One region of the Clostridioides sp. GD02367 genome, then DNA from elsewhere that is predicted to be linked to it. Evidence: riboswitches for the same ligand, from Rfam matches in the RefSeq annotation. Region 1 holds a riboswitch; each other region holds the start of a gene.
The links. Region 1 has a riboswitch for S-adenosylmethionine ahead of metK (methionine adenosyltransferase). Riboswitches for the same ligand answer to the same signal wherever they lie in the genome.
Positions count from the first base shown of each region.

Region 2: linked by a shared signal. The riboswitch ahead of Q3223_RS05785 (O-acetylhomoserine aminocarboxypropyltransferase/cysteine synthase family protein) and the one ahead of metK (methionine adenosyltransferase) in region 1 are both predicted to bind S-adenosylmethionine.
Region 3: linked by a shared signal. The riboswitch ahead of Q3223_RS15425 (methionine ABC transporter ATP-binding protein) and the one ahead of metK (methionine adenosyltransferase) in region 1 are both predicted to bind S-adenosylmethionine.

Region 1 is NZ_JBJODK010000007.1:183,589-187,884, reverse strand. It holds gene mreB (rod shape-determining protein MreB) at 1-569, shown strand, start outside; gene fabZ (3-hydroxyacyl-ACP dehydratase FabZ) at 585-1,013, shown strand; gene yyaC (spore protease YyaC) at 1,124-1,633, opposite strand; SAM riboswitch class I at 1,822-1,925, shown strand; gene metK (methionine adenosyltransferase) at 2,062-3,255, shown strand; gene Q3223_RS11785 (hypothetical protein) at 3,574-4,296, shown strand, end outside.
Region 2 is NZ_JBJODK010000003.1:323,298-327,593, reverse strand. It holds gene Q3223_RS05790 (calcium-translocating P-type ATPase, PMCA-type) at 1-1,478, shown strand, start outside; SAM riboswitch class I at 1,532-1,634, shown strand; gene Q3223_RS05785 (O-acetylhomoserine aminocarboxypropyltransferase/cysteine synthase family protein) at 1,744-3,009, shown strand; gene Q3223_RS05780 (homoserine O-succinyltransferase) at 3,039-3,929, shown strand; gene Q3223_RS05775 (TetR/AcrR family transcriptional regulator) at 4,100-4,296, shown strand, end outside.
Region 3 is NZ_JBJODK010000013.1:43,301-47,596, reverse strand. It holds gene Q3223_RS15440 (NrtA/SsuA/CpmA family ABC transporter substrate-binding protein) at 1-278, shown strand, start outside; gene Q3223_RS15435 (DUF3793 family protein) at 364-960, opposite strand; gene Q3223_RS15430 (hypothetical protein) at 1,206-1,805, shown strand; SAM riboswitch class I at 2,112-2,218, shown strand; gene Q3223_RS15425 (methionine ABC transporter ATP-binding protein) at 2,335-3,300, shown strand; gene Q3223_RS15420 (methionine ABC transporter permease) at 3,293-3,949, shown strand; gene Q3223_RS15415 (MetQ/NlpA family ABC transporter substrate-binding protein) at 3,986-4,296, shown strand, end outside.

The sequences.
Region 1 (4,296 bases):
GTAATATGATTATAGATATTGGTGGAGGGACTGTGGATATAGCCGTAATATCTCTAGGAGGAGCTGTTGTAAGTGAATCTATAAAAGTTGGTGGAGATAGATTTGATGATTCTATAGTTAAGTATATGAAAAAACAACACAATCTTCTTATAGGTGAAAGAACAGCAGAGAAAATTAAGTTTGAAATCGGTTCTGCATTTAAGAGAGAAGAAGAAAAATATATGAAGATAACAGGAAGAAACTTAATTACAGGGCTTCCTAGTTCTATAACTATAAATTCAACAGAAATGCTAGAAGCACTTAGAGAATGTGTTGAGCAAATAGTAGTTGCCACTCATGCTGTTTTAGAAAAAACACCCCCTGAATTAGCAGCAGATATAGGAGATGTTGGTATAATAATGACTGGTGGAGGTTCATTATTATACGGATTGGATAAAATAATAGAACAAAGAACAGGGATAACTGTTACAATAGCAGAGGAGCCATTGTCTTGTGTTGCAAAAGGGACAGGAATAGCTTTGGGTTCAATAGACTTACTTGAAACAGGTGGGTCTTTTAGAAGAAAATAATTAGGAGAGTTAAGAATGCTAAATATAGATGAAATAAAAAAATTAATACCACATAGATATCCATTTTTATTAGTGGACAAGATTACAGAGTTAGAAGTTGGGAAAAGAGCTGTTGGTATAAAAAATGTAACAGTGAATGAGCCATTTTTTCAAGGTCACTTTCCAGAATATCCATTGATGCCAGGAGTATTGATAGTAGAGGCTTTGGCACAAGTGTGTGGAGTTGCAATGATGTCTGTAGATGAAAATAAAGGAAAATTAGGTGTATTTGCAGGTATAGATAAGGTTAGAATTAAGAGAGAAGTAAGACCAGGAGACACATTAACTATGGAAGTTGAAATGACAACTCTTAGAAGAAATATAGCTAAGGCAGATGCTAAGGCATATGTTGGTGATGAGCTTGTCTGTAAAGGTGAATTAATGTTCGCTTTGGTGGAAAAGTAAAAATTCACAATATAAAAGTAAAAAGGTAGATAATTTGGAGTATTCAATTAGATACTCTAAAATATCTACCTTTTTATATAAAAAATTTTATCAGTTACTTCACATTGGACTTAGGTGGATACTAATAAAGCTAAGGCTATTGTTTCAGCTAAGTCCAATATAAAGCTAAGACGTATATTATTAAATGAAAGTCTATTATTTTCATCAATTTTATCTACAATTCCTACTATAGAATAATTTCCTATTTGAGGTAGTTTTTTGCCAACACCTTTTCCGGGCAGGATAGGTCCTTCTCTAATTTGTATATTACCTATGTTACTCTGCGACCCCAAGCAAGCATCTATAGCCAAGAAGTTACCTTGTATATGTGTATTTTTTATAGTATCTAAAGACTCATATATATTTAAGGCGTGAATAGGGTTATCTAGTGTACCGTAAACGGGGTATTTAAATTTACTGTTCTTAAGTATTGTTCCAACTAAAGGGCCTAAAGTATCACCTATAGCCCTGTCTGTTCCTATGCAAACAACAATCGTATTTTCATTAATTATAGTTTTTAGAACTGAACTTAGCATCTGTATAACATCATCATCGCTGTAATTTACTTTAGCTAAATACAATAGGAACACCCCCTTCAAAAAAATATATGAATAAAAAACAATAAAAAGACCTAACTTTAAATTTCAGATAGAGATAATATTTTATTTGTCTTACAAAAAAAGGAATGGGAAAAATATGACTAAAAATCTTGACAAAATTTTAAAAAAATAGTAAGCTAGTAAAGTAAAACAAAACTTAAATCTTGATTACCTTATCAAGAGCGGCTGAGGGATAGGCCCTGTGAAGCCCAGCAACCACCCAAATGGGAAAAGGTGCTAATTCCTACAAGACAAAAGTCTTGAAAGATGAGGTCAGTTAATTAGTATGCGATTACGATTATTAACCTCTTCTTATAAAGGAGAGGTTTTTTATTTTGAGTAAAATTTCTAAAATTAAAAATAAGGTAAAACCTATAATAAAAATTGAGAATGTATAAGGGGGAATAAAAATGGCAAGACATTTATTTACGTCAGAATCAGTTACAGAAGGACATCCTGATAAGATATGTGACCAAATATCAGATTCAATATTAGATGCATTATTAGAAAAAGACCCACAATCTAGAGTAGCTTGTGAAACTACAGTTACGACTGGATTAGTTTTAGTAGCAGGAGAAATAAGTACATCTGCTTATGTAGATATTCCTAAACTAGTAAGAGAAACAGTAAAAGAAATTGGATATACAAGAGCGAAATATGGATTCGACTGTGATACTTGTGCAGTTATAACTTCTATAGATGAGCAATCTGGAGACATAGCTATGGGAGTTGATGAAGGTCTAGAAAGTAAGACTGGAGAAGAAATAGAAGAAGAAATAGAAAAAGTCGGAGCTGGAGACCAAGGAATAATGTTTGGATTTGCATGTAATGAGACTCCAGAATTAATGCCACTTCCAATATCTTTAGCTCATAAATTATCAAGAAGACTTACAGAAGTTAGAAAGACAGGTATAGTTGATTATTTAAGACCAGATGGAAAAACTCAAGTTACTGTTGAATATGAAGGAAATAAAGCTGTAAGAGTACATACAGTTCTTATATCAGCTCAACATTGTGAAACAGTATCAAATGATAAAATAAGAGAAGATATAATTAATCATGTTATTAAAGCAGTTATACCAGCAGAATTACTTGATGAAGAAACTAAAATTTATATAAATCCAACAGGAAGATTTGTTATAGGAGGACCTCAAGGAGATACAGGTCTTACAGGAAGAAAAATAATAATAGATACTTATGGTGGATATTCTAGACATGGTGGAGGAGCTTTCTCAGGAAAAGACCCTACAAAAGTTGATAGATCTGCTGCTTATGCAGCTAGATATGTTGCTAAAAATATTGTTGCAGCTGGTCTTGCAGATAAATGCGAGATAGAACTTGCATACGCTATAGGTATAGCTAGACCGTTGTCTATATTCATAGATACTTTTGGGACAGGTAAAGTTTCAGAGGAAAAACTTGTTGAATTAGTAGAAAAACACTTTGATTTAAGACCAGGAGCTATAATAAGAGACTTAGATTTAAGAAAGCCTCTTTACAAAAAAGTTGCTGCTTATGGTCATTTTGGTAGAACTGATATAGATTTACCTTGGGAAAAAATTGACAAAGTTGAGCAATTAAGAAAAGATGCCTTAGGTGAATAATTTTTAATTAATAAACTGTTAGAATGTAATTTTATGATTATATTCTAACAGTTTTTTTATTGTAGATTAAATATTTTTAATAAATGTTAATTTCCCATCATATAATAGATAAACAGTATTTAATTAGATTAGTGTATTATATTTTTTAATATTATACTAAATCAGTACATATCATGGAAAATATGTTAAAGAATGGTTAAGATTGTGTTAACTACTGTTAAATAATTGAAAATATATTGAAATATCACAACAATACATCTAATATAATCTTAATAAACTTACACTTTAAAAATTATTTTAATTAGGGGGGAGTAGTGTATGTCAGGAAAAGTAAATATTAAAACTGTTATAAGTTTTGCTGGAGCTTATGTAGCTACTGTAATAGGTTCTGGATTTGCAACTGGTCAAGAGATATTGCAATTTTTTACGTTTTATGGATATGCTGGTATTATAGGTGGAATAATATCTATGGTATTATTTTCATGGTTTGGAGCAGAAGTTATAGATAAAGGAAGAGAGCTAAAACTTAAGGAGCCAATAAAGATTTATCAAGTATATTGTGGAAAATATCTTGGTACATTCTTTGAATGGTTTGGACCATTGTTCTTATTTGGAACACTAGTAATAATGATTGCAGGGGCAGGAGCTACATTATCAGAGTACTATGGATTAAATCCATATGTAGGTAGGATTGGTATGGCAATCGTTTCCCTAATAACTGTTTCTTTAGGTCTAACAAGACTTTCTAAGATACTAGGTAATATAGGTCCTATAATAATAATATTTACACTTTTAGTAGGAGCTATTAGTCTATGTAGTAATATTGATGCTTTACCAAATGCTGGGGCTATGGTTGATAGTTTAAACATTAAAACTGCTACATCAAGTGGGTATTTCTCAGGTGTGCTTTATACTTGTTATAATGTAATTATAGTAATCACATTCTTAACAGGAATGGGCTCTTCTGCAGTAAACAAAAAAGATGCTGTATGGGGTGGTATAGTAGGAGGAATAGCTCTTATGGCAGCAGCTATAATGATG
Region 2 (4,296 bases), on a different contig from region 1:
TATTAGGTGACCCAACAGAGGGTGCATTAATTTTTATGGCTAACAAATTTGGAATAGATCAAGAAGCTCTTGAAGAAGAATATCCACGTGTATTTGAACAGCCTTTTGATTCTGATAGAAAATGTATGACAACTGTTCATAATATAGATGGAAAGATTACTGCTTATACTAAAGGTGCAGTAGATGAAATTCTTGACTTATGTACTAAAATATTAACATCAAAAGGCGAAAGAAATATTACCGAATTGGATAAAAAAAATATACACGAATTATGTCTTACTATGTCTAAAGATGCATTGCGTGTACTTGGTTTTGCGAAGCGTGAGATTTCATCTATACCAAAAGAAGATAATGAAAATATAGAATATGATTTGACATTTATAGGTATGGTTGGTATGATTGACCCTCCAAGAACTGAGGTAATTGATGCAGTAAATACTTGTAAAGAAGCAGGTATAAGAACTATAATGATAACTGGTGACCATAAAGTTACTGCCACAACAATAGCTCATGAATTAGGAATATGGAATGAAGGAAATACTGTTATATCTGGTGATGAACTTGATAATTTAAGTGATGATGAGCTAGATGAGGCTGTTAAAAATGCTACAGTATTTGCACGTGTGTCCCCGTTTGATAAACTTAGAATTATACAATCTCTAAAAAGAATTGGAGAAGTGCCAGCAATGACTGGAGATGGAGTAAACGATTCTCCTGCCTTAAAATCTGCTGATATTGGTATAGCTATGGGTATAAGTGGTACAGACGTTGCAAAAGATTCTTCTGATATGATTTTAATGGATGATAGCTTTACAACAATTGCTTATGCAATAAAAGAAGGTAGACGTGTATATAGAAATATACAGAAAGTTATACAATTCTTACTTGTTGGTAATATAGCAGAGATACTTACATTGTTTGTTGCAATATTATTAAATTGGGATACTCCACTTCTTGCAGTTCATATTTTGTGGGTAAACCTTGCAACTGCTACACTTCCAGCCCTTGCGCTTGGAGTTGACCCACCAAGTAGAAATATAATGAAGCATCAGCCAGTAAAATCAACAACCTTATTTGAAAAAAATCTTATACAAAGAGTAGTTACTCAAGGTATATTTGTGGCAATAATGACTATTTTAGCATATAAAATTGGTCTTAATATAGAAAATCATGCTGTAGGTCAAACAATGGCATTTTGTGTATTAGCATTTTCACAAATGTTAAGAGCATTTAGTCAGCGTTCAAATACAGATTCCATGTTTAATAAAAATAATGGTAAGAATCCATTTCTTTTAATTTCATTTTTAACTTCTGCATTATTAATAGCAGTAATACTATTTGTACCTGTCTTTAGAAATGCATTCAGTTTAACTATTTTAAATGGTTCAGAATGGCTCATAACAATCATTCTAGCCACAATGTCTGTAGTTCAAGTAGAAGTTGGAAAAGTTATTAAAAGAAAAATTTTAAAAAAATAGTTGACAAAATTAGGAAAAATATATAAGATATAAAACATAGAAAAATTAAATAAATCTTATCCAGAGAGGTGGAGGGACTGGCCCTATGAAACCCGGCAACCAGTATATTTATATACATTGGTGCTAAATCCTGCGGCGAAAGCTGAGAGATGAGTATAATTAAGCTTATACAGAGCCTGAGTTATATACTCAGGCTTTATTTATTTTAAATCTCATCTGGTAAATAGTTTAATTTTTTTTACTAAAATCTAAGGGGGATACAAAAATGTATAACAAAGAAACAATATGTGTACAAGGAAATTATAAACCAGGAAATGGAGAACCAAGAGTCTTACCTTTATACCAAAGTACAACTTTTAAATATAGTAGTATAGACCAACTTGCTGACCTATTTGATTTGAAAGTTGATGGACATATGTATTCAAGAATAAGTAATCCAACTGTTCAAGCCTTTGAAGAAAAAATAAGTTTGTTAGAAGGGGGAGTATCTTCTGTAGCTGTATCATCAGGTCAATCCGCAAATATGTTAGCTGTTTTAAATGTATGTAAATCAGGAGATAGTATACTTTGTTCTTCAAAAGTATATGGAGGGACATTCAATTTATTGGGACCTAGTCTTAAAAAATTTGGAATAGATTTAATATCATTTGATTTAGATTCAAGTGAAGATGAAATAGTAAAACTTGCAAATGAAAATACTAAAGTTGTGTTTGCAGAAACACTTGCCAATCCAACTCTTGAAGTTATAGATTTTGAAAAAATAGCAAATGTGGCTAAGAGAGTTAATGTTCCATTTATAGTTGATAATTCACTAGCATCTCCAGTGCTTTGCAATCCTCTAAAATATGGTGCAAACATAGTTACTCATTCTACTACAAAGTATTTAGATGGGCATGCTTCAAGTGTTGGGGGGATTATAGTAGATGGTGGAAACTTCAATTGGGATAATGGAAAGTTTCCAGAGTTAGTTGAACCAGACCCAACATATCATGGAATAAGCTATACTCAAAAATTTGGAAATGCTGCATATGCAACTAAGGCACGAGTTCAACTACTTAGAGATTATGGAAATTGTTTAAGCCCATTTAATGCATATCTTACTAATTTAAATGTTGAAACACTTCACCTTAGAATGGAGAGACATAGTGAAAATGCCCTTAAAATAGCTAAGTTTTTAGAAAAACACGAAAATGTAGATTGGATTAACTATCCAGGACTTGAAGATAATAAGTATTATGAGAATGCCAAAAAGTATCTATCAAAAGGATGTAGTGGAGTTTTATCGTTTGGAGTAAGAGGTGGATTAGAAAATGCCAAAAAATTTGTGGAAAAATTACAGATAGCATCTTTAGTTACACATGTTTCAGATGTAAGAACATGTGTTATACATCCAGCTTCAACTACTCATAGACAGTTAACAGAAGAACAATTAATTGCATCTGGAGTATTACCTTCACTAATAAGATTGTCCGTTGGAATAGAAAATGTAGAGGATTTAATAGCTGATTTAAATCAAGCTTTAAATTTCTAATAGTCTAAGAGAAAGAGAAGTGAAAAGATATGGCTTTAATACTACCAAAAGGATTACCTGTTATTAATAAATTATTGGATGAAGGAATAGATGTAGTTTACAAAGAAGATTTTAATAAAGAATTAAAATATGAAGAGAATATAGATACAAAGATAGCTATATTGAATCTAATGCCTATAAAGATGGATACAGAATTAGATTTACTTAGAAGAATAGATAAAACAGGATTTAATGTATCTGTGGAATTTATTAAAATCTCAACAAGAGAAAGTAAGAGAGTATGCAATGAGTATGTTAAGGATTTTTATAAAACATTTGATGAAGCCAAAGAAGAACACTTTGATGGTTTTATAATAACAGGAGCTCCAGTTGAACAAATGGAGTTTGAAGAAGTTGATTATTGGGATGAACTAGAAGAAATTATGGATTATTCTAAAAGAAAAACTAAATCTACATTATATATATGTTGGGCAGCTCAAGCAAGTCTTTACAAATACTACAATGTAAAAAAACTTCCATTAAGTCAAAAATGTTTTGGGGTATTTAAGCATAAAGTAGATAAAAATAGTAAAATAGTAGATGGATTTGAAAAAGAATTTTTTGCTCCACATTCAAGACACACTACTATAAATACTGAAGCTCTAAGAAATAATAAAGAATTGAGTATTGTAAGCCATTCTAAAGAAGCTGGTCCTTATATAATTACAAACTCAAGAGATGTATTTGTAATGGGGCATGGTGAATATGATAAGTACACTCTTGATAAGGAATATAAGAGGGATATAGACAAGGGAGATGAGATATCAATACCTCAAAACTATTATACAAATGATGACCCTTCACAAGAGCCAACTGTCAAATGGAAAAAACATTCTGAGTTATTGTTTAGAAATTGGATAAAAAACTATCTACTACAATAAATTTGAGATGCTATATAAAAATAATTAGATAAGATATAGAAAATGATAGGTATAGAGATAGTCTTAATGATTCTTTATACCTTATTATTTTTTAAAAAATTTGACATTATAATAGTAGTTTTATATAATAAAACTAAACCGACTGACGGTCTATTGAAAGGAGAAAACATATGAGAATTGTAAAAGACCCTGAAGAACGTAAAGCTGAAATATTAGATACAGCTGAAATGCTTTTTTGTACTAAAGGTTATTCGAAAACTACTATAAATGATATTTTAAATGAAATTGGAATTGCAAAGGGTACTTTTTATTACTACTTTAAATCCAAAGAAGAAGTAATGGATGCAATTATAACTAGAATTATAGA
Region 3 (4,296 bases), on a different contig from region 1:
CTGAAAAATATCCTGAGTTAGTAAAAAGATTTATGAAAGTTCATGAAGAGACTTTAAAATATATGGATGAAAACAAGGATAAAGTAATGGATGTTGTATCTAAAGAAGTGGGGCTATCTTTAGATGAAACTAAAGAAATGTATTCTTGGTATGATTTTAGTTCTAAAATAACAGATAAAGATATAAAAGAGTTAGAAGACACACAAGAATTCTTAATGTCTAATGGAATGCAAGAGAAGAAAATAGATATTAAAGACATGTTGTACAATCAAAACTAGAATGTTAAATTAGAAAATACACCCTTTTTATTATGGAAACAGTATAGTAAAAGGGTGTATTTTTTATTACTATATAAAAATACAACTAAAAGCAACTTACTATTTTATCTACACTTATGTAGTCTAGTAACTTTCTCATTTTTTTACGATGAAGTAAAAACTTAGAATATGTGTCTTCTGATTGTTTTGTATCTCCGTAAACCTTCCAATATTTAATCATAGAAACTTCATAATTACTATATCCCATAAATCCAATCACATCTTTGAGAGGATATCCTAAAAAAATTCCTATTTCATCAGGAAAAGTATCACCTTTAAGCTTATCTACTAAATGTTCTAAATAAGCATTAACATTTGTATTTTGTTTGTATCCCAGAAATTTTAAAAAATTTACTGTTTTTTTACATTTTAGCCTTTCTGATAAAGCTTTTTTGTTTACAAATAAGATTTTTAATCCCTTTTTCTTTTTATCAATAACTATAAAATCTATCTTTTTACATTTATATAGATATTTGTAAATATCACTAATTTTTTCCTCTCTATTTACATCAGTAAATGAGATATTTATTATTTCAGCAGGTTTAGAACCTAAAAAGACAGGACCTAAAACTTCTAAAAGCCATTTTATATAAGATGATTCAATTTTATTTTTACAACAAAATTGTGAATTACAACAAGACATAAAAGATAACCTCCTTCAAATGAAAATTAATATCAATTAATTAGATTATACTATGAATGATAATCAATATCAATAATAAAAATATATTTTTTTTATTTAGTTACTTATTTATTATAATTTCCCAAAAAATAAATTATATCTTGTTTAATTTTAGTAAATAAAAAATAAAAATATAGAAATACTAAGTTAAGAAAGAAATATATTTAAATTTTTTGTAATACAAAACATCTAGGAGGGTAATAAAAATGAAATTAAAAAGAACCTTATTTGTAGGACTAGCGTTAGTATTAGCTATAGGAATGACTGCATGTACTAAAAAAACAGAAGAACCAAGTGAGAATGCAGGGAAAAATCCCAATGAATCAGTAAATAATAATGAAGGTTATATGAATTATTATTCAACAAGCTATAATGATTATATAGCAGGTTTAAATAGATATTCTATTTATGATACTCCAGAGAGTATAAATAATCAGTTTAAGGATAAAGAATATCCAGGAAATGAAAAATATTTAGCTGATGTGAAGGCTGCATATAAAGATAGTAGAGATAAAATACAATCATTTGTAACATCTCTTAAAAAAGATGGTAAAACAGAAGATACAGAATTAAAGAAAATGAATGATGAATTAATAACTGAAGGTGAAAGATTAATAAAAGATATAGATGAGAGAATAAAAAAATTAGATAATGTATCTGATGAAGATATGAAAAAAGGTCAAAATGACTTTATGAAGATAGTTCATGGAACAGAAGATGTTGGAAATGATATAGGTAGTGGTTTTAGAAAAATGATAAAAGATATGAATGATAGACTAGGAATAACAGGAAATAATAAAAAATAATAGAGTAAATATCTAGTTAGAAAATAAAAAAGTTTTACAATATATAGAAGCCCTAAAAGTATTATCTTTTTTGGGCTTCATATTTTTTATATTAATGACAAATTAATAATTGTATAATATCATATAACTATTGAAAATACAAAGATTTAGATACTAGAAAGTCAATAAAAGATATCTATTTATTTTTAACTAAGAAAAACAAAAAATAAAAAATTTAAATAAATTTATTGACAAATATTATTAATGAATATATCATATATAACATAGCAACAAATGATAATCGAATTAAATTTTAAATTAAATAACGTCTTATCAAGAGTGGTGGAGGGACTGGCCCTTTGAAACCCGGCAACCAGTATATTTTATATACATTGGTGCTAAATCCTGCAACTAATATAGTTGATAGATGAGTATAAATAGCTTTCTAAGCCTGAGTTTATACTCAGGCTTTTATTTTGTTATATATAAATTAAAATACATAAGCGAGGATAAACATAAAAACTTAGCATAATAATAGGGAGGAAATTTTATGATTAGCATAAAAAATGTTAATAAGTATTATGGAAAGATTCAAGTACTTAAAGATGTAAGTATTGAAATAGAATCTGGAGAAATTTTTGGAATAATAGGTCATAGTGGAGCAGGAAAATCAACACTACTTAGATGTATAAATGGCTTAGAAGAATATCAAGAAGGTAATGTGCTTGTTTCTGATAAGGAAGTAAAGTCACTAAATGAAAAGCAAATGAGAGATTTAAGAAAAGAACTAGGCATGATTTTCCAACACTTTTCATTACTTGAGAGAAGAACTGTATTTGATAACGTAGCATTACCATTAGAATGTTTTGGATATACAAAATCAGAAATACAGAAAAGAGTTTTGGAGCTATTAGAAGTGGTTGGTATATCTGAAAAGAAAAATGATAAACCTAGGAACTTAAGTGGTGGTCAGAAACAAAGAGTTGCAATTGCCAGAGCTTTAGCACTAAATCCACAAGTACTTCTTTGTGATGAAGCAACTTCAGCATTAGACCCAAATACTACAAAATCAATTCTTTCATTACTTGAAGATATAAATAAAAAATTAGGAATAACAATAATTGTTGTAACTCATCAAATGGAAGTTATAAAACAGATTTGTGGAAGAGTAGCAATAATGGAAAATGGAGAAGTACTAGAGGTAGGAGATACAGAAGAGATTTTCTTAAGAAATACTAAGGGACTTAGAAAATTAATAGGTGAAGAAAGTATAATTTTACCAAAAGGAACAAATATAAAGATACTATTCCCTAAAGATATTTCTAATGACGCTATTATAACGACTATGGCAAGAGAACTAAATATAGATGTATCTATAATATTTGGCAAATTAGAACAATTTAAAGAAGATATTTTAGGTTCACTTATCATAAATGTTTCAGATAAAAGTGGGGAACAAGTAAAACAATATCTAACTAGTAAAGGCATAAGATGGGAGGAAATGATAAATGAATAGTTTAATCGACTTTTTAACAACACTATTTCCAAATGCATTGTTACAAACTTTGTATATGGTTATAGTACCAACTATAGTAGCAACAATATTAGGATTTATACTAGCAATCATATTAGTAGTTACAAAACCAGATGGATTAAAACCAAATAGCACAATAAATAGTGTTTTAGGATTTATAGTAAATATATTTAGAAGTTTCCCATTTATGATACTTATAGTTGCAATGATTCCAATAACTAGATTAATCGTTGGAACAAGTATAGGGGAAACTGCTGCAATAGTACCAATAACTATTGGTGCAGCACCATTTATCGCTAGAATTATAGAAAGTTCGTTAAATGAAGTTGACAAAGGATTGATAGAAGCTGCAAGATCTTTTGGGGCTACAAAGAGACAAATAGTATTTAAAGTTATGATAAAAGAAGCTATGCCTTCAATAGTATCTGGAATTACATTATCAATAATATCTATACTTGGTTATACAGCTATGGCGGGTGCAGTAGGAGCTGGAGGATTAGGTAATGTAGCACTTATTTATGGATATCAAAGATTCGATACAGCAGTAATGGTGTATACAGTAATAGCACTTGTAATATTAGTTCAGATAATACAAGGTATAGGAAATCTAGCTTACAAGAAACTAAAATAATTTAATCATAAAAACTTTAAAGAGGGGGAGTAAAAAATGAAATTAAAAAAATTATTATCAGTAGCATTGGTGTCAGCAATAGCAATATCAGCAGTTGGTTGTTCAAACAAAGAGGATAAGAAAATACTAGTAGGGGCTTCATCAAATCCACACGCAAAGATACTGGAAGTAGCAAAACCTTTATTAAAAGAAAAAGGATATGATTTAGAAGTAAAAATATTTGATGACTATGTACTTCCAAACACAGCTTTAGATGAAGGTTCTTTAGATGCAAATTTCTTTCAACATATTCCATTTTTAGAGGAAACAGTTAAGGAGAAAGAATATAAACTTACGTATACAGCTAA